DNA from 2 places in the Nocardioides palaemonis genome. Region 1 is predicted to be linked to the other one. Evidence: riboswitches for the same ligand, from Rfam matches in the RefSeq annotation. Region 1 holds a riboswitch; the other holds the start of a gene.
The links. Region 1 has a riboswitch for cyclic di-AMP ahead of KDN32_RS05090 (C40 family peptidase). Riboswitches for the same ligand answer to the same signal wherever they lie in the genome.
Positions count from the first base shown of each region.

Region 2: linked by a shared signal. The riboswitch ahead of KDN32_RS23260 (C40 family peptidase) and the one ahead of KDN32_RS05090 (C40 family peptidase) in region 1 are both predicted to bind cyclic di-AMP.

Region 1 is NZ_JAGVQR010000001.1:1,052,784-1,066,993, reverse strand. It holds gene hppD (4-hydroxyphenylpyruvate dioxygenase) at 1-878, opposite strand, end outside; gene KDN32_RS05145 (Lrp/AsnC family transcriptional regulator) at 961-1,446, shown strand; gene KDN32_RS05140 (PaaI family thioesterase) at 1,612-2,127, opposite strand; gene KDN32_RS05135 (winged helix-turn-helix transcriptional regulator) at 2,183-2,668, shown strand; gene KDN32_RS05130 (IclR family transcriptional regulator) at 2,675-3,310, opposite strand; gene KDN32_RS05125 (DEAD/DEAH box helicase) at 3,422-5,200, opposite strand; gene KDN32_RS05120 (DUF3039 domain-containing protein) at 5,197-5,475, opposite strand; gene KDN32_RS05115 (cutinase family protein) at 5,537-7,540, opposite strand; gene KDN32_RS05110 (YqgE/AlgH family protein) at 7,687-8,241, opposite strand; gene KDN32_RS05105 (calcium-binding protein) at 8,372-9,739, shown strand; gene KDN32_RS05100 (TetR/AcrR family transcriptional regulator) at 9,797-10,441, shown strand; gene KDN32_RS05095 (DUF3048 domain-containing protein) at 10,431-11,438, opposite strand; gene KDN32_RS05090 (C40 family peptidase) at 11,543-12,133, opposite strand; cyclic di-AMP (ydaO/yuaA leader) riboswitch at 12,136-12,297, opposite strand; gene KDN32_RS05085 (SDR family NAD(P)-dependent oxidoreductase) at 12,502-13,269, opposite strand; gene KDN32_RS05080 (phosphatase PAP2 family protein) at 13,345-14,210, shown strand, end outside.
Region 2 is NZ_JAGVQR010000001.1:1,476,564-1,490,773, reverse strand. It holds gene KDN32_RS07270 (hypothetical protein) at 1-1,161, opposite strand, end outside; gene KDN32_RS23260 (C40 family peptidase) at 1,220-2,140, opposite strand; cyclic di-AMP (ydaO/yuaA leader) riboswitch at 2,222-2,387, opposite strand; gene KDN32_RS07260 (hypothetical protein) at 2,513-2,719, opposite strand; gene KDN32_RS07255 (glycosyltransferase 87 family protein) at 2,839-3,849, shown strand; gene KDN32_RS23255 (NYN domain-containing protein) at 5,060-6,295, opposite strand; gene KDN32_RS07245 (hypothetical protein) at 6,306-6,581, opposite strand; gene KDN32_RS07240 (DEDD exonuclease domain-containing protein) at 6,675-8,462, shown strand; gene KDN32_RS07235 (Lrp/AsnC family transcriptional regulator) at 8,615-8,893, opposite strand; gene KDN32_RS23250 (Ig-like domain repeat protein) at 9,059-13,267, shown strand; gene KDN32_RS07225 (GNAT family N-acetyltransferase) at 13,319-13,948, shown strand; gene KDN32_RS07220 (hypothetical protein) at 13,945-14,210, shown strand, end outside.

The sequences.
Region 1 (14,210 bases):
GGGCCGCGGTAGAACTCGAGGTACTCGTCGATCTGCGACTTCTTCTTCGCGACGGCGGGCTCGTTGAGCGGGAACTTTACGCGGTGGTTGCCGTTGGCGACGACCTTCGACATGAGCGCGGAGTAGTCGGTGGCGATGTCGTCGCCGATGAACTCCGCCATGTTCACGAAGCCCATGACCCGGTTGTAGAAGTCGACCCAGGTGTCCATCTCGCCGAGCTCGACGTTGCCGACGATGTGGTCGAGGGCCTGGAAGAGGCGCGTGGGCTGGTCGGCCTTCTTCTCCCAGCGCGGCTCCACGGCGACGTAGCCGGGGAGGTACGGGCCGGCGTAGGTCTCACCGTCGACCGTGCGCTGCACGAGCGTGTGGCGGGTCTCGCCGTAGGTGGCGATCGCGGCGACGCGGACGGTGCCGTGCTCATCGGTGACGTTCTCCGGCTGGCGGAGGACGGTGGCGCCGGCCTTGACGGCCTGGGCGATGCACTGGTCGACGTCGGGCACCTCGAGGGCGATGTCGACGACGCCGTCACCGTGCTTCGCGTGGTGGGCGACCAGCTCGCTGTCGGGCGACACGGCGCCGCTGAGCACGAACCTGATCGAGCCCGACTTGAGCACGAACGACTTGTGGTCGCGGTTGCCGTTCTCCGGGCCGGAGTAGGCGACGAGCTCCATGCCCCACGCGGAGGCGTAGTAGTGGGCGGCCTGCGTGGCGTTGCCGACCACGAAGCAGATCGCGTCCCAGCCGGTCACCGGGAAGGGGTCGGACTCGGCGTCGTACTCCACGAGGCCGACCAGCTGCTGGAGCTGCTCGAGGGACAGGTCGGCCTTCATCTCGTCCACGGTCAGGGCGCCGCCGGTCGAGGCGATGTCAGTCGTCATGGAGCGAACCCTGCCGTTCGTCGGGCAAGGTGTGCAACAGTACGCCGAAACGTTGGACACATTGCACAGCCGGAGGCGCGCGGTGGACCAGATCGACAGCAGAGTGATCGAGCTCTTCGCACGCGAGCCGCGACTGGGCGTGCTCGAGGCCAGCCGGCGGCTCGGGATCGCGCGAGGCACCGTCCAGGCCCGGCTCGACCGGCTGACCGCAGCTGGCGTGATCACCGGGTGGGGTCCGGACCTGTCCCCCGAGGCGCTCGGCTACCCGGTGACGGCGTTCCTCACCCTGGAGATCACGCAGGGAGCCGGCCACGACGTGGTGGCTACCCACCTGTCATCGATCCCCGAGGTGCTCGAGGCGGTCACCATCACCGGGGCCGGCGACATGTGGGCGCGGGTCGTGGCACGCTCCAACGCCGACCTCCAGCGGGTGATCGACCTCGTGCTCACCGAGCCCGGCATCGACCGCTCGACGACGGTCATCGCGCTCGCGACCCAGATCCCCTACCGCGTGGTCCCGCTCGCGGGGGCCGCGGCGCAGTCCGCGCACCCGCCGCCGGGCACGTGACGTACGGGTGGGCTCGTGACGTACGGGTGGGCGGCGCAGGACCCCCGTCCCCCGTGGGGGTAGTCCAGTGACGAGATGCTGTCCGGGAGCCCGTACGACGACGTCTCGCCACTGGACTAGCCCGCCGCGACGACGTCTCGCCACTGGACTACCGCGGCAGGGCGGTCACTCCCCCGCCCGCATGATCAGGCAGGTCGACGTCGCGTGGGCGACCAGGCGCCCCGCCTCGTCGGTGAGCTGCGCCTGCGCGAGGGCCGTACGCCGCCCACGGCTGATGACCGTGCCCTCGCAGGTCAGCAGGCCCGAGCCCACGGTCACCGGGCGCAGGAACTTCACAGTCAGGTCGACCGAGGTGTAGACCTCGCCCACGGCGAGCGTGGTGTGGACCGAGCAGGCGGCGGCCGTGTCGAGCATCGTCGAGATCACCCCGCCGTGCACGCTGCCGAGCGGGTTGTAGTGGAACTCCGCGGCCGGCATCTCCACCACGACCCGACCTCGCTCGACCCGCATGTCGGTCATGCCGAGGGTGTCCATGATCGGCGGGTGCGGCATCTCGCCGGCGCGCATCGCCTCGAGCTGCGCCAGCCCGTCGAGCTCGAGCAGCCGGGCGAGGTCGCCCTGGCCGGGCGTGGCCCACGTGACGGTGCGGCTGTCGGTCTCGAACGGCTGGGTCTGCGTCATGGACCCAGCACATCACCCCTTGCTGGGTCTGTCAACGAGACCTAGGGTGGGCGCCATGACGGACTCCCCCGCCGCGCTCGCGTGGTCCACCGACAACTGCACGGTCGGGCGCGCGATGGAGGTGCTCGGCGAGCGGTGGACCTTCGTGGTGCTGCGCGAGGTGTTCAACGGCGTGCGCCGCTTCGACGACATGCGCCGCCACGCCGGCATCCCGCGCCAGGTGCTGACCAACCGCCTCGCCCTGCTCGTCGACGCCGGCATCCTGCGCCGCGAGCCCTACCGCGAGCCGGGTCAGCGCGAGCGCCACGAGTACCGCCCGACCGACAAGGGGTTCGACCTCTACCCCGTCCTGGTCGCGGTCCGCGCCTGGGGCGACCGCTACCTCGCCGATCCGGAGGGCTCGCCGGTCGAGTTCGCGCACGTCGGCTGCGGCGCCGAGGTCGACGTCGTGCTGCGCTGCCGCGACGGCCATGAGGTCACCGGCCGGCGCGACGTGGCCACTCGACCCGGGCCGGGCGTCCACCCGGCCCGGACGGCCTGAGGATCCTCAGAGCAGCCGCTCGGCCACGAGCCTCGCGGCCTCGATCACCTGCGGCGCCACCACGTCCTCGTCGATCGCGTCCGCGAGCGTCACGACGCCCACGCTGGCCCGCAGGCCGTCGACGCCGCGGACCGGTGCGGCCAGCCCGCGCGCGCCGGTCTGCAGCTCGCCGCTGGTGACGGCGTAGGCCACCTCGCCGCCCTCGAGCAGGGTGATCGCCTTGCCGGCCGCGCCCTGCGACAGCGGGTGGCGCGCCCCGACGCGGTAGGCGACGTGGAAGTCGGTCCAGGTCGGCTCGACGACGGCGAGCGCGAGCGCCTCGTCGCCGTCGGCGACGGTGAGGTGGGCGGTGGATCCGAGCGACTCGGCCAGCGAGCGCAGCACCGGCATCGCGAGGTCGCGCAGCAGCGGCTGGACGGCACTCGCGAGCTGGAGCACCCCGAGGCCGACGAACAGTCGCGACCGGGCGTCACGGCGTACGAGCCCGTGCTGCTCGAGGGTGCTGATCAGCCGGTAGACGACCGTCCGGTTGACCTCGAGACGGTGGGACAGCTCGGTGATGGTCAGCCCCTCGGGCGTGTCCGCGAGCACCTTCAGGGCCCGCAGTCCGCGGTCGAGGGTCTGCGAGGTCTCCGAGGCCATGTCACGACACTAGTCGGGTGCGACGAAGTCGTACACGGCGTGTGGCGGGAGGTTGAGCAAGCCCGCGACCGAGCTCGCGAGGGCGCGCCGGGCGCGTCGAAACCCACTCGATCAGGAGGTCTGCTTCACCGCCCACTCGCGGATCCGGTTGATCCGCTCGTGGAGCTGGTCGGCGTTGGCGACCGCCGCCGGCGGGCCGCCGCACTCCTTGCGCAGAGCGTTGTGCGTGATGCCGTGCGCCTGGCCGGTGCGGTGGTGCCACGCGGCGACGAGCCCGTTGAGCTCGCGGCGCAGCACGCCGAGCTGCTGGTGGGTGCTGAGCTGCTCGACGGAGTCGACCACCCGGTCCTCCACGCCGCTCGCCTTCTGCTTGCGCGCCCGCTCGCTCTGCCGCGAGTGGAGCAGCTCGCGCACCTGGTCGGGCTCGAGCAGGCCGGGGATGCCGAGGAAGTCCATCTCCTCTTCCGAGCCCACGTGCACCTCGCCGGAGTGGCCGAACTGGGCGCCGTCGTAGAGGACGTGGTCGAACGACGCGGTCGAGCCGAGCGCCTCCCATGACATCTCGAGCTCGCCGGAGGCGCCCTCCTCGGCGTTGGCCGCGGCGAGCAGGTCCTCCTCGGCGGCGAAGATGTCGTCGTCGTCGGTGACCTTGCGGCCGAGCACGTGGTCGCGCTGGGCCTCCATGTCGGAGGCGAACTCCAGCAGGTGGGGCGCGGACGGCAGGAACACCGTCGCGGTCTCGCCGCGCGACCGGGCGCGCACGAAGCGGCCGACGGCCTGGGCGAAGAAGAGCGGCGTGGACACGGTGGTGGCCCAGACGCCGACGGCGAGGCGCGGCACGTCGACGCCCTCCGACACCATCCGGACGGCGACCATCCAGCGGTCCTCGGACGCGGTGAACTTCTCGATCTTCTTCGACGAGCCCTTCTCGTCCGACAGCACGACCGTCGGCGACTCCCCCGAGACCTTCTTGAGGATCGCCGCGTAGGCCCGGGCGGTCTCCTGGTCGCCGGCGATCACCAGCCCTCCGGCATCGGGGACGTGGCGGCGTACCTCCGACAGGCGGCGGTCGGCGGCCTCCAGCACGGCCGGGATCCACGACCCGCGGGGGTCGAGCGCGGTGCGGAGCGCCTGGGCGTGCATGTCCTTGGTGAGCGGTTCGCCGAGCCGGGCGACGACCTCGTCGCCGGCGCGGGTGCGCCACTGCATCTCCCCCGAGTACGCCATGAAGAGCACCGGGCGCACGACGTGGTCGGACAACGCATGGGCGTAGCCGTAGGTGAAGTCGGCCGACGAGACCGGTACGCCGTCGTCGCCGGGCGCATAGCTCACGAACGGGATCGGGTTGATGTCGGAGCGGAACGGCGTGCCGGTGAGCGCCAGTCGGCGGGTGGCCGGGTCGAACGACTCCCGCACGCCCTCACCCCACGACAGCGCGTCACCGGCGTGGTGGATCTCGTCGAGGATGACCAGCGTCTTGAACCGCTCGGTGCGGATCCGCATGGCCAGCGGGTTGACCGCGACGCCGGCGTAGGTGACGGCGATGCCGACGTAGTCGTCGGACGTCCTGCCCTTGCCGGCGGAGTACGTCGGGTCGATCGGGATCCCGGCGCGGGCGGCCGCCTCGGCCCACTGGGTCTTGAGGTGCTCGGTGGGCGCGACGACCGTGATCCGGTCGACGACGCGACGGCTGAGCAGGTCGGCGGCGACGGTCAGCGCGAACGTCGTCTTGCCGGCGCCGGGCGTCGCCACGGCGAGGAAGTCCTGCGGCTGGCGCGACTGGTAGAGGTCCATCGCCGCCTGCTGCCAGGCGCGGAGGGAGGGCGCGGTGCCCCAGGCGGCCCGGTCGGGCCACGCGGGGGGCAGCGGCGCCTCGGGGCGCCCCGTCACGCCTCGGGACCCGAGCCGTCGTTGCCGTCGTCCCCCGGCTTCATCGACTCCCAGATCTCCTTGCAGTCCGGGCACACCGGGAACTTCTCCGGCGCGCGCGAGGGGACCCACACCTTGCCGCACAGGGCGATCACGGGGGTGCCCATGACCATCGCCTCGGTGAGCTTGTCCTTGGGGACGTAGTGGGAGAACCGCTCGTGGTCGCCCTCATCGGTCGGGACCGTCTGACGCTCTTCGACCGTCTGGCTGCCCGGGGAGAATCCGATGGTGCTCATGATGGACAAGCCTAACCGGCCGGTCCGTCATGAGCCCATCGGACACGTCATCGCGGTGCCGTCAGCGTGGGACCTGCCACAGGTAGACCTGGCTGTCCTCCGGCCGTACGCCCGGAAGCAGGTCGACCGCGTCGGAGGTGTAGGCCAGCACTCCCCCGTCACCGCTCAGCGCGGCCGCCCCCGGGGCGGTACGCCGACCCGCGCCGTCGCGGGGTGCACGGACGAACGCGTCCCGGCTCGCCGTGCCGTCGGTCCGCGTCACCTGCAGCTGCCACCTCCGGCTGTCGCCGGTGTACCAGACGCCGTCGGCGCTCACGCCCGGGACGAACTGCATGCCCCGGTCGAGGACGGTCGAGCGGGCGATGTCGACGACCATCGACCCGCGGGTCAGGTCGATGACGTCGACCGAGGCCGCGAGGGTGCGACCACCGGCGCTGAGCTCGGCCCAGAAGATGCCGGCGTTGGCCGACTGCGGGACCACCGGGCCGGACACGCCGGTCGCCAGGTCACGCAGGTAGACCTCGCGGCCGAAGCCTCCACCGAGGGCCGCGACCGCGCCGTCGGGCGACGACGCCGTGAAGTCGGTGTCGACGGGGAAGGTCTGCGTCGTGCCTTCCAGCCTGTTCCAGCGCCACACGGCCGGGGTGCGGATCCCCACGTCGACGAAGGAGCCGTCGCCGGCGAGCGAGGCCGGGAGCCGGACGCCGCTGCTCGGCGAGAACCCCGGGACCGGGACGAGCGTCGTGGTGGCGGCCTGCCGGTCGCGCACGTAGAGAGCGCCGCCCGCGCGCAGGAGCACCACGCGACCGTCGGCGGAGACGTCCAGCGGCACGGCGTCACCCAGGACGTCGCCCCCGGGCCCGACGCCGACGACCTCGGCGCGACCGGTCGCCGCGTCCCACGCGTAGGCCACCGTCGAGGAGGCCTCGCGCAGCGCGCCCGAGACGTCGGTGTCGACGAGGTTGGTCGCGCGCGACGCGAAGACGACGGTCCGCCCGTCGGCGGCCACGTGCACGTCGCTGGACGGTCCGTCGGCCGGGCGTCCGTCGAGGCCGGCGGTCACCAGGGTCGTTCCTGCCGGGGCCGCCTGCTGGCGGACGTCGAACCGCACCTTCACCCGGCGGGTGAGCGCCGGTGCGACACGCGTCGACCGCACGCGGAGCACCGCGACGTGCCGGCCCTCGGGGAGGGTGCCGGTCAGCCGGCCCTTCCGCAGGCGCAGGCCCTTCGGGAGCCGGTCGGCGGAGGCGATCCGAGGCGCGGACCACGCCCCGAACAGGCCGGTGGCACGGACCCGGACGCGCGTGCTGCCCGGCGCGACCGCGTACGGCGCGCTCACCGTGCGCGCGGTCGGGAGCTCGTCCAGCGCACGCGACAGGGTGGTGCCCGGGTCCTGTGAGCGGAAGTCGTCCAGGTCGTCCTGGTCGTACTGGAGGTGACCGGCCACGTCGGCGGCGCCCCTCGACGGGCGGCACACCGGGTCGGCGCTCGCGCACCACGACCGCACCAGTCCTGCGCGGATCGACCAGTGCGGCACCCGCAGCTGCGGTCCGTCGCCGACCAGCACCCCGCGGACACCGCTGCCGCCGACCTGCTCGCCCTCCTTCTCACGGCTGAACGGGTCACCGAAGAGCAGGACCGCGCCCACCCTCCGCACGGTGCGCGCGTCGCGCTTCACCGAGAGCGACCGCAGGGCCTTCCGGGCCGCGACCGCCCCGTCGGAGTAGCCCCCGACGACGAGCAGGGAGTCGGGGCAGGTGCGCGAGAGCGTCCGCAACCGGGCCACCATCGTGCGGGCTCGCCGCTGGTAGCCGGCGAGGTACGGCGCCTCCAGCCCGCGCCGTTCGAGCTGCCGGAACCGGGCGGCCGTCAGGTCCGACTTCGTCCCTCCGACCTCGACGGTCCGCACCGCGGGCGACCCGGGCAGCAGGGAGGCCGCGTCGTGGAGGGCGAACGACGGCCCGCCTCCGGCCCACACCTGCACGACGTCGGCGCACCGCTGCGGCTTCGCGTCCGTCGCGGCCCCCGCGGACCCAGCGGTCGTGACCGCCAGCCCGGCTGCCACCGTCACCCCTGCCAGCAGCGCTGCCGGCCCCCGCCATCCTCGTCGTCGCACCCTTGTGCCCCCGTCCTCGGTCAGCGGACACGCTCGTGCCCGCGCAGGACAGACGCACGCCGCCGGAGAAAAGTTGTCAGGGAGATCCTGCCCGGTCAGTTCAGGTCGGGGTCGACCGGGCGGTTGAGGTGCCAGGCGAGGCTGCCGGGCTGGCGTCGCATCACCGAGCGCCACAGGTCGGTGGTGTCCACCACGAACGCGTCGTCGAGGTCGCAGTCGACGACGTACCAGTCGCCGCGCTCCACCTCGCCCTCGAGCTGGTGGGCGCCCCACCCGGCGTAGCCGGCGAAGACCCGCATCGCGGACAGCGAGCCGTCGACGAGCTCGGTGGGGGTGTCGAGGTCGATCATGCCGAGCAGCCCGCGGACCGGGCGCCAGCCCACCGGAGCGTCGCGCACGTCGCGCAGCCGACCCACCGCGAGCGCCCCGTCGAGACCGACCGGGCCACCACGGAAGAGCACCTCCGGCTCCGCGACGACGTCGCGCCAGGGCTCGAGCACGTCGGCGACCAGCACCTGCGAGGGCCGGTTGAGCACCACGCCGAGGGCACCCTCCTCGTTGACGTCGAGGAGCAGCACGACGGTGTCGGCGAAGTTGGGGTCCTGCAGCGCGGGCGCAGCCAGGAGCAGGAGTCCGGCGGCTGGCTGCATGCGGTCCACCATGGCACGTCGCCCGCGCCCACACATCCCGCGTCGCACCCCGAGGAGTGGGACGTGACGCAACTTTCCACCGCGGTGGGACGTCCCCTCCCCGACACACGATCTCGGAGGAGAGAACACCATGCGTACGACGACCCGGGCCGCCGCACTCGCGCTGGCCACGACCTGGGCGCTCACCATCGCCCCCGCTGCACCGTCCACGGCCGCGGCGCCGACCTGCGACGGACTGACCGCCACCATCGTGGCGTCGGAGCCGACCGGCTACCCCGCCCCGTGGACGCTCGGCACGGAGGGCGACGACGTGATCGTCGGCACCGACGGCTGGGACCGGATCGACGGCCTGGGCGGCAACGACGTCATCTGCGGCCTCGACGGCAGCGACCACATCATCGGTGGAGCCGGGGACGACCGGCTCTTCGGCGGCCTCACCGACTACGAGGCCGACGACGACTACGCCGGCGACCTGGTGGAGCCGGGTCCGGGCGACGACTACGTCGACCTCGGCTTCGACCTCGGCCCCGACGACATCTGGTACGGCGACTTCGTCAACACCGACACCGTGTCCTACGCCAACGCCCCCGGCCCGGTGACGGTCGACCTCGGTGCCCTCACCGCCACCGGCGAGGGCACCGACACCTTCGCGCCCACGCCGGCCGGGAAGTACACCGGCGTGACCGGCAGCCCGTTCGACGACGTGCTCACCGGCGGACCCGCCGACGACCAGATCCTCGGCGGGGGTGGTGACGACGTCATCACCGGCGGCGAGGGCGACGACCTGCTCGACGGCGACGCGTCGCCGACCTGGCTCAACCGCACCAACCCGCGGCGCGTGGCCGGCGACGACCGCGTGTCGGGCGGTCCGGGCGAGGACTCGCTCGACGGCGGGCTCGGCGCGGACGTGCTGGCCGGGGACGAGGGCGACGACTACCTCGCGTCCTCGAAGGACGCCGCCGGCACCAGCCTCGCCGGCGGCGCCGGTGACGACTACCTGAGCGCGGGGCCGGGAGTCTCGGCGCGCGGCGGGTCCGGCGACGACACCCTCCGCGCCTCGATCGGGCGGGGCACGCCGGCGCGGAAGGCCATGACGGTCGCCGGCGGCGCCGGCCGCGACAACCTGACCCTCGACTCATACGTCTCCGGCAAGGTCACCTACGACGTGGCGATCTCGGTGCCGAAGCGTCGCGTCGACGTCGGTGGCAAGCGGTTCGCCAAGCTCACCGGCACCGAGGAGTTCCTCGTCGAGGGCAACGACGGGCGCGGGACGATCCGGTTCACCGGCGGCAAGCTCCCCGAGCGGTTCGCCGTGAAGTGGCTGATGAAGCCCACCGTCCGCGCCTTCGGCGGCGGCGGGGCCGACGTGCTCATCGGCAGCGACGGCGGGGCCGACGTGCTCGACGGCGGCCCGGGCAAGGACCGGCTCGACGGCAAGCGCGGCCGGGACCGCTGCCTGCGCGGCGAGCAGCTGAAGAGCTGCGAGCTGCGTCGCTGACACCCGCCCCTGCCCTCGTCGGGTGCCGGGGTGACGCAGGTCACCTAGGGTGGGCCGATGGACGTACGGGGGCAGGGGTCGTCGGCGACGAGGACCTCGCTCGTCGACGCCGCGGAGGCGCTGTTCGTCGAGCACGGCTACGCGGCCACCTCCCTGGACGCGATCGTGGCCGGCGCCGACGTCACCAAGGGGGCGCTCTACCACCACTTCAGCGGCAAGCAGGCGATCTTCGAGGCCGCCCTCGACCGGGTGGAGGAGCGTGCGGCGGTGGCCGTGCGCCAGGCCGCCGCGGCGCCCGGCGACCCGTGGACGGGGGCCGCGGCCGGGCTCCGCGCCTTCCTCGACGTGGTGCGCGAGCCGGGCTACCGCCAGCTCGTCGTCGCCGACGGCCCCGCGGTGCTCGGGCACGAGCGGTTCCGCGAGCGCGAGGAGACGTCGACCTACGCCGTGGTGGACGAGATCGTCCGGTCGGTGCTCGACTCGGACACCTGGGACCTCGACGACGCGATGCTGGCCACCTTCGCCCGGATCTTCTTCGGCGCCCTGTCGGCGGCCGGCGGAGCCGTCGCGGCCAGTGACGACGCGGCGTCGGCCGCGGACCGCGCGGAGCGGGCGATCGAGGCGGTGCTGACCGGGCTGCGCGAGCTCCTGGAGGCCGGTCGCGGCCCCCGGGAGCCCGGTGCCGCGCCGGCTACTTCGTGAACGTGACGTCGCCGTTGACGGCCGGCACGAGCTCGACCCAGGTGTGACCGGCCGGGACGGTGAGCTCGCCCTTCTTCGTGCTGAGCTCGATCTGGCCGGTCAGGCCGTCCTTGGACCAGGTGCCCCGGACCACGCGCCCGCCGTGGAACAGCAGCGCGGTGCCGGTGCCCTCGAACTTGGTCTCCGGGACGGGGTAGCCGGCGGGGTCCTTGTAGCCCGCGTCGCCCACCTTGACCCGGAGCACCAGCACCGACGTCGCCGGGAACTGGTCGCCCTGCGCGGCGTAGGAGTCGGTGTTGACGTAGCGGCCGTTCTGGAACTGCCACGACGTGGTGTGCGCACCGAAGTCGGCGGTGAGGCTGCTGGCCTTGCCGCCCTTGGGCAGGTCGGCCTCGGTGCCCCACGGCAGGTACGCCGGCGGCTCGTCGTCGGCCTTGAGGCGCTTGGAGATGTCGGCGAGGTGGGCGAAGAGGTTGTAGGGCGCCGAGCGCGTGTTGTCGCGGTAGACGCCGGCCGCACCCTCGGTGATCCACGGGATGCCGGCACCGTTGATCCGGTTGATGGTCACCTGCGCGGCGCCGCTGGTCACGACGGTCGCACCCTGGGGCACGATGCCGATGTCGCTGGCCCGCATCGAGCGGACCGGGCCGATGTCGGCCGGGACCTTGGAGTAGTAGAAGGCCGCCAGGCGGGTGTAGCCGCCCTCGACGAGCTCCTCCACGACCAGGTCGGCCGACCCGAGGCCGACCTGCGGCGCGCTGGAGGAGGTGTTGTCGACCTTGGTCACGATCACGGGGTGCTTCGGGGCCTTGCCCTTGCGCTCGAGGCCGGTCAGCGGCCAGTAGACGGGCTCCGGCGGCGCCGACGCCTGCGACGTCGTGGGCTCGGAGGACGCGGGGTCATCCGGGGCCTCGTCGTCGCTGCCCCCGCCACACCCGGCGAGCAGCAGCGAGGCCGCGGCGAGCGCGGCGACGGACACGGTGAGGCGGTGACGCACGGGTGACTCCGATCGGACGGGGGTGGTGCTCAGCAGCAAGTGTGCGGGCGCGCCTCCCCCGCGGGGGAAGGCGCGCCACACAGTAGAGGAGTGCGACAAGCGTCTCAGCGTCGGCGCAGCGTGCCGCCGAACCACTGGGACGTCCACGGCACCGCGACCTGGACCCGCTGGCCCGAGCCCGGCGCGTGCAGCATCACGGCGTGGCCGTGCGACCAGCGCAGGAAGATCGCCGCGTGGTAGACCCCGCCGCTGCCGTAGAAGAACATCAGGTCGCCGGCGCGCATGTCCTGCTTCGCGACGCGACGGGTGAACCCCGCCTGGGCGGCCGAGGTCCGCGGGACGGGGAACCCGGCGCGGCGATAGCTGTAGTAGACGAGGCCGGAGCAGTCGAAGGAGCCCGGGCCGCTGGCGCCGTAGGCGTACCAGTCGCCGCGCTGGCGCATCGCGGTGTCCCGCGCGCCGAGCACCCGGTCGTTGACCCGCCGGGCCGCCCGTCGCGCCTGCTTGCGCTTGCGCTCCTTGGCGGTCTGCTTCGCGACGGCGGTGGCGCCGGTGCTGGTGGTGCTCGTGGTGGTGCTGCCGGTCGGCGAGCCGCCGGCCGCGGTGGCCGCCGGGGCGGCGAGCATCGAGGCGCCGAGCCCGGCGCCGGCGAGGGCGAGCGCGCAGGCTCGCGCCGTGCGAGAAGTCGCAGGCATGGAGGTGTCCTTTCCCACGCCTGTGAGGTGAGCTGTCGGGCTGGAGCTGGAAGGTGCTCCGCCACCGAGGTGGCTGCGCCCCGAGCCGACGGCACACGCAGTCGCGTGCGCGCCGGCAGTGGAACCTGTGGGTCCCCCACTCCTGCCCTCGGTGTTCTCGGGGGTGCGTCCCGGCCGGGCAGGACTCGGCGTAGTCCGGGACGGTTCAGTTGTCGTGCGGTCGACGCCAGCAGGCGGGCCCGAGCCGGCCTGGGGATCCTCGACGGCCCACCACGCTGGCACACGGGCCCGACCGCCGCAAAACCGGCCCCGGCACGACGACGGCCCCGGACCCGCGTGGTCGCGGGTCCGGGGCCGTGAGGTTCGTCTCAGCCGAGCTTGCGGCCGCCGTCGACGTAGAGCGTCTGACCGGTGACGAAGGAGGCCTCGTCGCTGCACAGGAACGCCGCCGCGGCGGCGATGTCCTCGGGCTGGCCGACGCGGCGCACCGGCGTGGCCTCGGCGTTGAGCCGCTGCAGCTCCTCGGGCTCCATCTTCAGCCGGCGCGCGGTGGCGTCGGTCATCTCGGTGGCGATGAAGCCGGGCGCGATCGCGTTGGCGGTGATGCCGAACGGGCCGAGCTCGATGCCGAGGGTGCGGGTGAGGCCCTGGATGCCCATCTTGGCCGCGGAGTAGTTGGCCTGGCCGCGGTTGCCCAGCGCGGAGACGCTGGAGAGGTTGAGGATCTTGCCGTACTTCTGCTCCACGAACCGCGACTGCGCGGCCTTGGTCATGTTGAACACGCCCTTGAGGTGGACGTTCATGACCAGGTCCCAGTCGTCCTCGGTCATCTTGAACAGCAGGTTGTCGCGCGTGATCCCGGCGTTGTTGACCAGGACGTGGATGCCGCCCAGCTCGTCGACGACGCGCTGGACCGCGGCCTCCGCGGCGGCGGCGTCGACGACGTCGCAGGCGATCCCGACGGCGCGGGCGCCGTCGCTGAGCTCGAGGCGGCCCGCGGCGTCCTGGGCGGCGGCCTCGTCGAGGTCGAGGACCGCGATCGACGCGCCCTCGCTCGCGAACCGCTGCGCGATGCCGAAGCCGATGCCCCGCGCTGCTCCGGTGATGACGGCGACGCGCCCGTCGAAACGACCCATCTGGACTCCTGAGTTCTGGGGGTGTTGAGGACGTCGCCGAGGCTACCCACCCGCCGGAGTGGGTACGGTGCCGGGATGGGGAGGCGTGAGTTCCGGGCCGCCGCGGTCGTCGCGGCCCTCATGGCGGTCGCGGCGCTGCTGGTGGCGTGGACGCACCACCTGCCGGTGCGCGACCCGGACGGGGCGTCGCTGCCGACGTGGTTCCGGCTGCCGACGATCGTCGGCTCGGCGATCCTGCTCGACGTCCTTGCGCGGTGGGCGCTGCTGCGCCGGCGCCCGGGGCCGGACGGCCGACCGTCCCTGCTGACGGTCGCCCGCGAGCGGTGGACGCGTGACCAGCTCGCGTTCACGGTCAGCGGGCTGCTCACCTGGTACGTCGCCTACGTCGCGTTCCGCAACCTCAAGAGCTACGTCCCGTTCGTCACCGACCGGCTCGCCGATCCCGCGCTCGCCCGGTTCGACCACGCGATGTGGCTCGGGCACGACCCGGCGGTCGTCCTGCACCACGTCCTCGGCACGGGCGTGGCCAACTGGGTGTGCGCCGCCGTCTACCTGATCTGGATCGGGCTCGTCCCGGCCAGCCTGGCGATCGCCCTGGTCTGGACGCGGCGCTCGACCGCCGGCGCGTGGTACGTCACCGCGATCTCGGTCGACTGGATGCTGGGGGCCGCCCTCTACTACGCCGTCCCGTCGCTCGGGCCGACGTACGCCCGGCCCGAGTGGTTCGCCTCGCTCCCCCACACGCCCAACACCTCGGTGCGCGACGCGCTGCTCGCCGACCGGGTGCAGGTGCTCTCCGGCCCCTGGGACACCCATGCCGTGCAGACCATCGCCGCCTTCGCGTCGCTGCACGTCGCGGTCATGGTGACGATCTGCCTGATGACCGAGGTCATGCGCCTGCCTCGCGCCGTCCGGGTCGCGGCGTGGACGTTCCTGGCGCT
Region 2 (14,210 bases), 420 kb from region 1:
GGTGAGGCGCGGCAGCGGCAGCCCGGCGCGCGCCAGGGCCCGGTCGACCGGCTCGCCCCCTGCTGCGGCGTCGTAGAGCCGCACGAGCCCCTGCTCCCCCAGCGCGTCGGCCACGACGCGGCACGCGAGCCAGGCCTGCTCGTAGCGTGCCTGGAGGTCGTTCGCCCGCGGGTCGAAGTCCGCCGCCGCCGGCAGCCGGTCCGGCACCCCGTCGGCGCGCGCCGAGCGGATCGCACGCCCCAGGGTCGTCGAGTCCGGCAGGTCCACGTCGCGCAGCGCGACCCAGTCGGCAAAGCCCTCCAGCAGCCAGGTCTCCATCGGGGTGCGGGTCGCGTCGGTGGCCACGTGCACCAGCTCGTGGCTCATCACGACCTGGGCGCCGGCGCGTCGCAGGCCCGAGGTGACCTCGGGGTTGACGAAGACGTGCACCGGGGCTGTCGCGTCCGTCCCGCTGCCGGCGGCGGTGGTCACGGCCGCGATGCCGGCATAGGTGCCGGGGGCGGCGCCGAGCGCCTCGTCGAGGTCGGCGGCCGTCGCCGGCACCTCGACCACGACGGGGCCCGTCCAGTCCGGCAGCACCCGCCGCACCACGCCGATGCCGACGGTGGCCCGACGGGCGACGGTGTCGGCCACCCGCTGCGGTCCGTCGGCCAGCACGAGGACGCGTCCGGACCGGGCCACGGAGAGCCGGCCGCGCAGCCACAGCGGGAGCCGCGCCGTCCGGTCCCCCGCGGGCGCCAGGAACCCGGAGACGGCGAGGCCTGCCCCGTCGGGCACGAGGCCGACCAGCACCTCCGCCGTCGACGTCGCGGCGTCCTGGTCGCCGAGGCGCCAGTCCACCTCGGCGACCGCGGTCCAGGAGCCGTCGGCGGCCACCGTGCCGGCCTGGTCGACGTAGCGCACAGCGACGTCGCGGACCGCGAGCGAGCGGACGTTGCGTCCCACACCCTCGAGCGCGGTGCGTGCTGCCTCGTCGTCCGGTGGCGCGAGCGCGACGAGCGCACCGGTGTCCCGGTCGCGCAGGGCCGCCGCGACGTCGGCGAGCGCAGCCGCTGCCGCCGCCGGGCTGGCGCGGGGAGCCTCCACCGTCCCCGGGCGGACGTCGTGGCGCCCGTCTCGGCCGAGCACCACCGCACCGGCCCCGAGACCGGCCAGGAGCACGCACGACGAAAGGCCGGCCACCCACAGGCGTGGGCGGCCGGCCTTCGAGGTCTGCAGGTCAGCCAGGGCGGACCGCGCCGACGTACGGCATCGAGTAGAGACCCGAGACCGTGACGCCCGCGCCGGGGTTGGCGGCGTGCACGATCATGCCGTTGCCGATGTACATGCCGACGTGGCTGATCGGGCTGTAGTAGAAGACGAGGTCGCCGGGCTGCAGGTCGCTCGCGGCGACGTGCGGGCCGGAGCCGTACTGGGCCGACGACGAGTGCGGCAGCGACACGCCGGCCTGGGCCCAGGCGCGCATGGTCAGGCCGCTGCAGTCGAAGGCGCTCTCGCCTGCCGCGCCGTAGACGTAGGCGTCCCCGACCTGGGCCATCGCGTACTGGATGGCCGCGGCCGCGCGGCCCGACGCGGGCACCGAGCTCGGCATCCGGGAGACCCCGCTGCGGGAGGCGAGCAGCCGCTCGCGCTCCTTCGCCTCGAGGTCGGCGAGCAGGTCCTTGGCCTCGGCCAGCTTGTCGTCGACCGTCCTCTTCTCCGAGCTCAGCTGCTCGGTGAGGTCGGCGATCTCGTCGGCACGGTCGTCGGTGGCCTCCTGGCGGATCGCCAGGGCCTGCAGCTCGGTGTCGTAGTCGGACAGCAGCGAGGACTGCAGGTCGTTGAACGACGACATCGTGGAGAGGGTGTCGAGGAACGAGCCCGGGTCCTCGGAGACGACGACCTGGCCGACGGTGGAGATGCCCTCACCCTCGAGCTGGCGCACGACGGCGTCGGAGACCTGGTCGCGCACGGCGTCGAGCCGCTCGTCCTGCCGGGCCTGGTCGGCCTTGAGGCCGGCGAGGTCCTGGCGCAGGTCGGCGAGGTCGAGCCGGGCGTCGTGCAGCCGCTCCTGCGCGGCCTCGGCCTCGTGGTAGAGGCGGTCGACGCGAGCCTTGACGGTCTTGATGTCGGGGTCTGCCTGGGCGGGCGTTGCAGGCACGAAGGCGATGGCAGCGATCGCGGTGAGACCAAGTGCGGTCGCGCCAGCTCGCTTGCGGGGGTGAGCCACGAGCGGGTGAACTCCTCGGGTGTCGTACGCCTACCGGGTGAGCTGACGGGTTCGGCACGACTGTCCTACCCCTGCTCCTCGTGCCGCTCGCGCGACACGCCTCGCAGGGGATTCACCCCAGGGGGAAGTGTGGTTCCCCGGCTCGTCGACCACAGTGGTGCGGGGGCGTGGTGCGACGACTCGGCGCGACGCCCGCGCGAGCCGGGTGACCCACTGTCACGGACGTCGGGCGACAGCCTAGACGGCGGTGCCGCGCCTCGCCAATCTTCTCCGCACTTCGGGACCTCCGTCCCTCGTCCGGCCTCACGCCGACTCGATGACCGGCCCGTTCCGGGGGTCGACCAGGCGCAGCGGCGGCACCAGCCCGCCCGAGGCGAGCGCGTCGAGCGCCGCCATCTCGTCGTCGTCGACCGTCAGCTCGGGCGGCGGCCCGAGCAGGACGCTCACCACGCAGTCGTGGCAGTGCAGTCCGCGCACCACGCAGGTGTCGCAATCGATCCGTGTCGTCATGCCCGCAAAGGTGGCAGGGCCCACCGACAGCGGGTCCCGGCGTGTCGCGCCGCGGCGTGTCGCGCACGTGACGCGCCCGACCGGCCAGCCCGTGACGCGGCGTGCATAGGGTGCCGCAGGTGAGCACCTCGACGACGGCCCGCAGGCTGCTGCCCCTCGTCGTCGTGTGGGCCTACGCGCTGCTGCTCACCTCGTTCGCCGTCGACGTCATGACCGACATGAGGTTCGGCATCGACTCGCACGCCTACTGGCGGGCCGCGCAAGGACCCCTCGACGCGGTCTACCGCCTCGCGCCCGGCCAGCTCGACGCCTACAACTACTCCCCCGCCTTCGTCCAGGCGCTGTGGCCGCTCGCCCAGCTGCCGTGGCCGGTGTTCGCGACTCTCTGGTCGCTCGCGGCGCTCGCGGCGTTCGTGTGGCTGCTGTGGCCGCTCGGTCCGCGCTACGCCGTGCCGCTGGTGCTCTGCTGCACGCCCGAGCTCCTGAGCGGCAACGTCTTCTGGCTGATGGCGCTCGTCGTGGTGGCCGCCGCCCGTCCCGGCGCCCGTCCCGGTGCCGCGGCCGCGTGGGCCTTCGTGGCACTGACCAAGCTGACGCCGGCCCTCGGACCCCTCTGGTACGCGGTGCGCCGGGAGTGGCGCAGCCTCGCCTGGTCCGTCGTGGGGACCGTCGTGGTGGTCGCGGTGTCGGCCGCGGTGGCTCCCGGCGCGTGGGGCGACTGGATCGACTTCCTGACCCGCCACGAGCGGAGCACCGAGGTCGTCGGCGCCGCGGCCTTCGGGCCGCTGGCACTCCGGCTGCCCGTCGCCCTCGCGCTGCTCGTCTGGGGTGCGCTCACCGATCGGCGCTGGGCGCTGCCGGCGGCGATGGCGCTCGCCGCGCCCGTCGCCGGACCCGCCGCCCTCACCGTGCTCGCCGCGGTGCCCCGCCTGCGCGACCGGGCCGCTCAGGCCTCGGGCGCGGGGTCGTCGACGACCCAGCAGGACCACCCCGACGGGCAGTCCACCGGCGTGAGCCCGTCGGTCGACGCGGCGAGGTCGTCGGGCGAGGTGCCCCCACGGGTCACGACCAGGTCCGACGACCGGATCGCGCGACGGCCCCCGTCGCGTCCCTCGAGGAAGTCGAGGTAGGCCGCCTGGTCGTCGCGGGCGAACGCGTCGATCGGGTTGGAGACCCACAGGCGGACGCCCGCGACGGCGAGCGCCTCGGAGAGGGGCGCCGGCGCGAGCACGACGCGGTCCCCGGCGACCGCGGCCAGCGCCGCGACGTCGTCGGGGTCGGCCCCGAGGACGGCGTCGCCGCGGACTACGGCCACCGGCAGCGCCACGACCAGCGCCACGACCGCCGCCAGTGCTCCCGCGAGGACCGCACGGGAACCGACTCCGGGGAGCGCGTCCTCGGTCCGGGAGCGGTCGGGCGCGACCAGGACGGTCAGCAGGAGCAGCAGCCACACGCCGTGCCGGGCGGCGTCGGCGGTCGCGAGGCACAGCCCGGCGACCGCGACGTACTCCCACGCGGGACGGCGGGTGCGCAGGACGGCGACGAGGAGCGCGAGGGCCGCCAGCAGCATCACCAGGTCGACCGGGCTGGTCAGCGAGGGGCGGGCCCACAGGCCCTCGCCGCGCTGCGCCGAGACGTTGTCGAACACCTCGAGGTAGTAGGTCGGGGTGTGCCACCCCTGCGGGGTCACGCACAGCGCCAGCAGGGTCGAGACCCCGACGCCCACCGTCTCGAGGGGGCGGAGGCGGAGCCGGTCGACCAGGAGGTAGGCGCCGACGACGCACGTCCCGAGCAGCGCGGCGCCGTGCAGGTTGCCCCAGACCGCGACGACCGGGACCACCCACCAGATCCGGCGGTCCGGACTCGCGTGCTGGCGGGCGAGGATCGCGAGGACGAGCGCGAACGGGACGAAGGACAACGTCTGCGCGCGCACCAGGCCCAGCGAGGTGAGGCTGCCCGCGACGAGCGCGACCAGCGCCCACGCGACGGCCGCGTCCGAGGCTCCTCGAGCCCGCGCGGCGCCCGCTGCCACCACCAGTGCGACCGTGACGAGGACGAGGTGGGCGAGCACCGCGGTGGTCGCGCCGAGCCCGTGCCACCACGACGCGACGAGCTGCGCGAGCACAGGGACGTCGTGCCACCCGGCGGTGTCGGCGGCGGCGAACGGCACGGCGCCTGGGACCTCTCCGGTGCGGCGCACGTGGTCCCCCACCGCCACCAGCCAGTCCCAGTCACCGCCGACCCGGACGAGCGATGCCAGCAGCCCGAGGGCACCGGCGAGGACGATTGCGGTCCAGCGCCAGGACACCAGCGCCGCGATCGTCCGGGTCCGGGGGCCGCTCACCCCAGCAGTCCCACGAGGACCGGCGAGGGGACCACCCGGGCGCCCTCACGGGTGACGTCGGCGGCGAGCGCCCGGTCGCTGGTGACGACGACCACGACGCGACCGCGTGGCTCGGCGGCCACCAGCTGGCGGATCACGTCGTCGGCGATGACCCCCTCGGGACTGAAGGCGACCTTCACGCCCCGCGGCGCCGGCATGACGGTGCGGGCGCTCGACGCCGCGGCGTCGAAGACGACGGTGGTCTCGGCACCGGTCCGTGCCACCAGGGGCCCGAGGGCGGTCACCAGCCGGCTGCGCTGGGCCTCGAGGGTGGCGCTGCCCCACGTCTGCTTGCTGACGTTGTAGCCGTCGACCAGCAGCCGGGCGCGCGGCATCGAGAGCGTCTGCTCGAGGGTGTCGGCCGTCGCGGGCGCGCTCGAGGTGGGCGCCGCTCCCCCGGACAGCTCGGCCTCGACGACGTCGCCGGGAGCACCCTCCACCGCCGGCAGGCCCAGCTCGCGCCGCAGTCCCGCGGCCGCCTCGAGGACCGTGTCGAGCAGGTAGCGCGCGCGGACGGTGGCCTGGTCGCGCGACGTACGTCCCTCACGCCGCGCCGTGGTCAGCGCGCGCTCGGCGTCCTCGGCCTGCTGGCGCGCGCGGCGGACGTCGGCCTCCGCCTGCGCGGTCGCGGCGGCGGCCTCGGCGACCGCCCGGTCGCGCTCGGCGACCGCGTGGTCGCGCTCCTCCTCGACGGCCCGCAGGTCGGCCCGGGCCCGGCCCAGGCGCTGCCGCAGCACCTTGTGCTCGGACCGAGCCTCCTCCAGCGCCTTGGCGTGGTCCTCGCGCACGGAGGCCAGCTCGGCCTGCAGCGCCGCGGCGCGGGCCTCGAGGCGCTCGAGCTCCGCGGACCCCGCCTCGGCCGCGTCCTCGCTGTGCCCGAGCTCGTCCGCGACCGCCGCCACGACGTCCTCCCAACCGTCCTCGCGGACGAGCCAGGCGCGCGCGGCGAGGTCGATCCGGTCGTCGTCGCGCGCCGGCACCGCCGCGACCTGGACGCCCGCGTGGCGCCGGAAGTCGTCGTCGGCGAGCGCGTCCCGGATCGGCTGGCCGCCCAGGCGCGCCCGTCGCGCGGGAGCGAAGCCGGCCACCTTGCGCAGCTGCGGCGGGAGCGGCGTGACCGAGGGCAGCACGGCCGCCACCAGCGCCACGACCCGGACCCGGAGCCGCTCGGGCAGCTGGTCCACCTCCGTCACGTGGGCACCGTCAGTCCGCGGCCGGGTCGTGCGCGGTGTCGGCGGAGGCGCGGTCGACGACCTCGATGGCGTCGCTGCGGCCGCACCAGCGGCACGCGACCGACTCGACGACCTCCGAGCGGACGGCCTCCTCCTCGACGCGGTGGTCACCGGCGAGGTCGAAGTGCCAGTACTCGGTGGTGCGTCGGGTGCGGGTGACGTCGAAGCGGGTCAGGTTGCCGCAACCGGCACAGCGCCACCGCTCACCCTCGGCGGGGACGCGCAGGTCGGCGGTCTGGTCGGTCACGGTGTCTCCTGGTCGTCGTCTCGATCGGGCGCCGCAAGCCTAGTGGGCGCGTCCCCCACGGCACTGTCGGATCCCACGTCTACCGTCGGCGCCATGGGCACGACCGAGACCGCCGCACGACCGCGTTCGCGCTGGGAGACGCAGCGCACGTTCGACGAGCTCGGCCGTCCGCTGCGCGACGTCACGTTCTGCGTCGTCGACCTCGAGACGACCGGCGGCTCGGCCGCGGCCGGGTCGATGATCACCGAGATCGGCGCGGTCAAGGTCCGCGGCGGCGAGGTGCTCGGCGAGTTCCAGACCCTGGTCGACCCCGGCACCGAGATCCCGGCGTTCATCGCGGTGCTGACCGGGATCACCAACTCGATGGTCCTCGACGCGCCGCCCATCGAGTCGGCCCTGCCCGCGTTCCTCGAGTTCGCCGCCGGCTGCGTGCTGGTCGCCCACAACGCGCCCTTCGACGTCGGGTTCCTCCAGCACTTCGCGCGCGAGCAGGGGCACCCGTGGCCGCGCTTCGAGGTCCTCGACACGGCCAAGCTGGCGCGTCGGGTGATCACCCGCGACGACGCCCCCAACTGCAAGCTCTCCTCGCTGGCCAAGGTGTTCAACGCGAGCACCACGCCCAACCACCGCGCGCTCTCCGACGCGCGCGCGACCGTCGACGTCCTCCACGGGCTGATGGAGCGCCTGGGCGGGCTCGGCGTCCACACCCTCGAGGAGCTGCAGACGTTCTCCTCGCGCGTCTCCACGGCCCAGCGCCGCAAGCGCCACCTCGCCGAGGGCCTGCCGCACGCGCCGGGGGTCTACCTCTTCCGCGACGAGCGGTCCCGGGTGCTCTACATCGGCACCTCGCGCGACCTCCGCACGCGCGTGCGCACCTACTTCACCGCCTCCGAGACCCGGACCCGGATGGGCGAGATGGTCGGCCTCGCGACCTCGGTCACCGGCATCGAGTGCGCCACCCCGCTCGAGGCCGAGGTGCGTGAGCTCCGGCTGATCGCCGAGCACAAGCCGCGCTACAACCGACGCTCCCGCTTCCCGGAGAAGGTCCACTTCGTCAAGCTCACCCGCGAGGCCTGGCCCCGGCTCTCGCTGGTGCGCCGGGTCCTCGACGACGATGCCGACTACCTCGGCCCGTTCTCCTCGCGCAAGACGGCCGAGAAGTGCCTCGCGGCGCTGCACGACACGTTCCCGGTGCGCCAGTGCAGCGGCCGGATGCCGGCGGTGCCCTCGGGCTCGCCGTGCGTGCTCGCGGAGATGGGCCGCTGCCTCTCCCCGTGTGACGGCACCGTCGACTCCGCGACCTACGCCGTCCTGGTCCGCCAGCTGCGCGACACGCTGCTGCGCCGACCCGACCGGGTCGTCGAGGTGATCAACGAGCGGATGCAGACCCTCGCCGACCACGAGCGCTTCGAGGAGGCCGGCGTCCACCGCGACCGGCTCGCCACCTTCGTCCGCGCCGCCGCCCGCACGCAGCGGCTCTCCGCCCTCACCCGGTGCCCGGAGGTGGTGGCCGCGCGCCGGGAGGACTCGGGGCACTGGGCGGTCCACGTCGTCCGGTTCGGGCGCCTGGCGGCCGCCGGGGTGATCCCGCGCGGAGCCGATGCCCACCAGTTCGTCCGCGAGCTGCGGGCGAGCGCGGAGACCGTCGCGACCGCGCCAGGCCCCATCCCGGCCGCCAGCGCCGAGGAGACCGAGAAGGTCCTGCGCTGGCTCGAGTCCCCCGGCATCCGCCTCGTCGACGTCGACGGCGACTGGGTGTGCCCGGTCGCGGGCGCGGCCCGGCACCTCGCGCTCTACGACGCGGTCAACCAGTCACGCCTGTCCCTCACGCCGTTCGACGAGCAGCGGCTGCCCTCGCCGGTCCACCGACCCGCGCGCTGACCCGCGCCGTACCCCGATGGTCGAGGAGGGCGCCCCGCGCGGCCCCCGTTCGTCGAGGAGGGCGCCCCGCGCCCCACCCCGCTGGTCGAGGAGGGCGCCCCGCGCGGCCCCCGTTGGTCGAGGAGGGCGCCCTGCGCCCGTCTCGAGACCCCTCAGTCGAGCCCGATGCTGAACGCCGACTCCAGGTCGTGGCGCGAGTAGGTCCGGAACGCGATGTGGGTCTCGGTCTCCGTCACGCCCGGCACCTTGTTGAGCCGGTCGGCGACCACGGACGCCACGTCCTCGTGCTCGCGCACCCGCACCAGCGCGATCAGGTCGATCTGCCCGGTGACCGAGTAGACCTCGCTCACCCCGTCGAGCGCCGCGATCGCCTCCGCGACCTCCGGGATGCGCGCGACGTCGGCCTTCACGAACACGATGGCGGTGATCATGGCGTCACCGTAGCGCGGTCCCGCTCCGCGCCGCCGCCGGACCGATCGGCCAGGGTTGGTAGTCACTTCGGACTATGCGGGGTCATTCGTGAGCCATGGCTGATGGTCCGCCCCTAGCGTGCCCGTGTCACGTTTCGACTCTGGGGGATCCGCATGACCTTGCCCGTGCCTGCTCGACGTTCGCTCATCGGGAGACTCGTCCTCACCGTGGCCCTGGCGCTCGGAGGATCGCTGGTCGTCGCGACTCCGCAGGCGACGGCCGCCGCCGCGACGCCCGGCGGCCTGAACGCCAGCGGGTCACCCGTCCCCACGCTGTCGTGGGGCGTGGTCCCGACCGCGGACCGCTACCGCGTCCAGGGCTCGGAGGACGCGAGCTTCGCGAACATCCTCTTCAACGACGAGACGTCGGGCACCAGCTACACCCCGACGCGTCCGTTCCGGGCAGGCACCCTCTACTGGCGCGTGCAGGCGAGCGACCAGACCGGAAGCAGCTCGTTCGCCACCTCCCAGGTGACCATCGCTCCCCCGGCCGTCCCCCAGAACCTGGCCGTGACGGCTCCCGGCAACACCGTGCTCCCTCCCGTCGCCCCGCCGGTCATCTCGTGGTCGCCGGTCGCCGGCGCCACCAGCTACCAGGTGGAGATGGACGCCGAGGGTGACGGTGTCGGTGGCACGCTGCGCGACAACATCCGCACGACGACCTACGTCTGGCCCGACCCCCAAGGCGTCGGCGAGCGGGCCGGGACCGAGGACTTCTTCGTCCGGGTGCGTGCGCGCTTCGACTTCGACCTGCAGAGCGACTGGTCGTCCTGGGTGCGCTACGACGTCGCGCAGCTGCCGCCCGTCACGTCGGCGGCCTGCGCCACCGGGCTCGTGTGCGCCCCCGACCCGTCGACCGGCGTGCGGGCCAGCCGCACCGTCCAGGACGTCGTCTTCGACTGGGACCCGGTGAAGGGCGCGAAGCAGTACGAGATCTGGGTCGCCCTCGACCGTGACTTCAACAACCAGGTCGAGAAGCGGATCGTCAGTTCCACGCGCTACTCCCCGCAGACGAGCTACGACAACAACAACTACTTCTGGAAGGTCCGCGCCTACAACGCGGCCGAACAGCCCACCCCCTGGCCGGCGGACCCGAACGTCTTCCAGCGCCGGTGGCCCATGTCGCCCTCGCTCGTCTACCCGCCGGTGGCCACGTCCCCTGCCGTCGACGACGACCTCTACTTCCAGTGGAGCCCGGTCAAGCACGCCACCCGCTACCGGCTCGACGTCGGGACCGACGTCAACTTCACGCCCGGTTCGTTCAGCAAGTGCTACACCGCGAGCACGACCTACACGCCGGGCTACCGCGGCGACGGGTGCATGCCCGCCCAGGGATCCCTCGTCTACTGGCGGGTCTTCGCCTACGACCAGCCCGGCCCCAACGGCACCCCCGACACCGGAGAGCCGGGCATCGAGAGCAACGTGTCCGCCACTGGTCGCTTCGTCTACGACTCCGGCGCCGTCGTGCTGACCGCTCCGGCCGACGGTGCGACCGTCACGGTGCCCACCATGGCGTGGGAGCCGAGCGTTGATGCCGAGCGCTATCGCGTCACCGTCACGAACGTCGCGACCGGCGCCGAGCGCTCGATCGAGACCACGGCGCTGTCCTGGACCCCGACGGACCGGCTGCCCACCGACTCCGACGAGGCTGACCCCAACAAGCTCCCCGACACCTTCGTCTGGAAGGTGTCCGCGAAGGACGCCGACGGCAAGCTCTCTCCCGCCCCTGTCTACGCCACCCGGACGTTCACGCTCCCGGAGGCGCTTCCGGACGCCGGCGCCCAGCCGCTGCAACCCCTGGCGAACTCCCACGACGAGATCACGTCGCGGTTCCCGGCCCTGTCCTGGCAGCCGTGGCAGTCGACGGACCAGAACGCGGTCTTCTACCGGCTGAAGGTGCGGCAGGCCGGCTACGTGTTCGGCACCAGCGAGACCGAGGTCCTCTCGACCAACATCACGTACCCGTCCGTCACGGACTGGAACGACTTCTTCCTGTCGCCCGGGAGCTACGACTGGTGGGTCGAGGCCCGCAGCGCCAGCACCGGCCTGATCCTCGGCGTGGGTTCGACGAGCACCTTCACGATCGCCGACCAGGGCGAGGTCACCGGACAGCGCCTCGCCCTCGACGGCAAGGCCGTCGATGCCGGCAACACGTGCAACCGCCGCCTGGTGGTCATCGACAAGGTGCCCGACGAGCAGACCGTCTGCCAGGGCCTCCCCTCGACCCCTGTGCTCGACTGGGACTCGATCCCGGGCGCCGGTGGCTACATGATCTACCTGTCGGAGGACCCCGACTTCACGAACCTCCTGCTCGACCCGCAGAACACGTCGACGCAGAACTCCCGGTGGACGCCGTCCTTCGCCGACAACCTCCCGGCGTTCGACGACAACGAGTCCGGCCCTGCGTACTACTGGTTCATCCGCCCCTGCGTGCGGATCAGTCGCTTCGTCAACTGCGGGCCCGACCCGGCCGGTACCGAGGACGTCGGGACCAACGCGTTCCGGAAGGTCTCCCCCGAGGTCGTGCTGACCCAGCCCGCCGCCGGCGCGTCGTTCGCCGACGAGGTCACCTTCGCGTGGCAGGACTACTACGACACCAACCAGGCCACGCTGTCCCCGTACGGCGGCGCGACGCCCAGCCACCAGTCGGGCAAGCGGTACCGGATCCAGGTCGCCCAGTCGGCGACCATCACCGACCAGAACGCCATCGACGACCGCCTGGTCGACCAGGCGACCTACACGGCCTACGAGAACACCTACCCCGAGGGCGACCTCTGGTGGCGGGTGCAGGCGATCGACGCGCGCGACAACCGCCTGTCGTGGTCCGAGACCCGCAAGATCGTCAAGGCCACGCCCGCGCCGAACCTCGACCCCACCGTCGCGGCGCCGGTCGAGCGACAGACGGTCGACGCCCTGGCCCGACCCACGTTCGGCAGCCACCTGAGCGCCGGCCCGGTCACGTTCCAGTGGTCGGCCGAGACCTTCGACGCGTCGTGGGACATCGAGCTCTACAAGAACGACGACACCACGCTCTCGGGCGCCAACCGGGTGTTCGGCGAGACGGTGCGCCAGGCGGCCTTCGCCTGGACCGAGCCACTCAACCCCTCGTCGGAGGCCTACCGCTGGCGCGTGCGCCGCACCGACGTCCGCGGCAAGCCCGGACGCTGGTCGGACATGGGCCGGTTCTGGGTCGACCCGCTCCCGATCACGCTGGCGTCCCCGGCCGACAACGCGGTCGTCGACCCGACGGGCACGGCGTTCAGCTGGTCGCCGTACGCCGCCGGCTCCTCGGCGCAGGCCTCCCGCTACGTCTTCGACGTCGACCCCGTGGGCGGCGTCGGGTACAACCCCGGCGGCGTGAGCACGGTCGCCACGGCGTGGACGCCGACCCAGTCGATGCCGACCGGCTCCTACACGTGGACCGTCACGGCCTACGACGCCCGCGGCAACCGCATCGGCTCTAGCGCTGCGCGTCGGTTCGAGGTGGACGGCGCGGTCAGGGTCGTGACCCCGGTCCAGATCCAGGCGCCGCTGGGATCGGCCGTCGGCCAGACGCTCACCAGCACCCCGCCGACGTGGAGCCGGCCGGACGTGCAGATGAGCTACCAGTGGCTGCGCGACGGCAACGCCATCGGCAACGCCAACGGCCCGACGTACACCCTCACCACCGAGGACTACACGCGGGTGGTCTCGCTCCGGGTCACCGGCCGCAAGCCGTCCTACACCGACGGCACGACCACCAGCAACGCCGTCTCGGTGACTGCCGGCGGTGCGCTGCAGAACGTCGGGCAGCCGGTGATCTCGGGCACGGCCGAGGTGGGCAGCTCGCTCCAGGTCACCAACGGCGCCTGGTCCCCCGGGGCCACGCGGGTCCGCTACCAGTGGCTGCGCCAGGGCGCACCGATCCCGGACGCGACCGGCTCGGGCTACACCCTGCGGACCGAGGACGCCGGCAAGGACCTGTCGGTGACCGTCTTCGCCTCCGCCCAGGGCTTCGGCGAGGGTGCCACCACCACCGCTGCGGTGTCGGTCGCGCGGATGAAGTCGACGGTGACCGGCGCGCTCCAGGCCGACCGCGTCTCGCGCAAGAAGAAGGCCAAGCTCGGGATCACCGTGAGCGTGCCCAACCTCTCCGGGCCGACCGGCGCCGTGCAGGTGCTCGACAAGGGCAAGAAGATCGCCCAGATCACGCTGTCGCCCAACAAGAACGGCGCCGCGACGATCACGCTGAAGAAGCTCAAGAAGGGCAAGCACAAGCTCCAGGTCGTCTACCTCGGCAACGCCCAGGTCTTCGGCTCGAAGTCGAAGAAGATCACCCTCTACATCACCAAGTGACGCGCGCGTCACTGCCCGACGAGCCGGTCACGGCGGAAGTAGGCTCCCGCCGTGACCTGGCTCGCTGACCACTGGCTCGACCTCCTCGGCTGGGGAGGGAGCGCCCTGCTGGTCTACTCGCTCCTCCAGGCGAGCGTCCTGCGCCTGCGCGTCCTCAACGCGGTCGCGTGCGTGATCCTCATCGTCTTCAACGCCCTGCTGGCGGTGTGGCCGATGGTCGCGATGAACGTGGTGCTGGTGGCGATCAACCTGTGGTTCATCGTCGGCATGCTGCGCGACCGGCACGACGAGACGGCGTTCGAGGTGCTCGAGGTCGGCCCGGCCGACGAGTACCTCCGGCACGTGCTGCGGGTCCACGGGGAGGACATCCTGCGCTTCAACCCGGACTTCGTGCACGACCCCGGCGGCGCGCAGGACGCGTTCCTCGTCCAGAAGGGCGACGAGACGGTCGGCGTCGTCCTGCTCCGCGAGGACGGCGACACCGCCCACGTGCTGCTCGACTACGTCACGCCGCGCTACCGCGACTTCTCCCCCGGTGAGTTCGTGTGGCGCCGCAGCGGCCTGCTCGCCGACCGGGGCGTGCGCCGGGTGGTCACGCCGCCGACGATGGTCGGCGCGTACTACGACCGCCTCGGCTTCCGCCGCGAGGGCGAGTCCTGGGTCCTGGACGTCGCGCGGTGATCACCTACGTCGTGCGGCGCGTCGCGCCGCTGGTCGGCCTCGCCGCGATTCTCGCCGTGCTGGTCAACCTCCAGGAGGTGCCGGCGGTCGGCGCCGACGCCTGGCTGCATCTGCGGCTCGGCCAGGAGTTCCTCGACGGCTGGTCGCTGGCCCACCCCGGCCACCTCGGGGTCTACGACACCGCCACCTGGTACCCCACGCAGTGGGCCTCCCAGGTCGCGATGGCCTGGGTCGACGACCGGCTCGGCATCGGTGGGGTGAT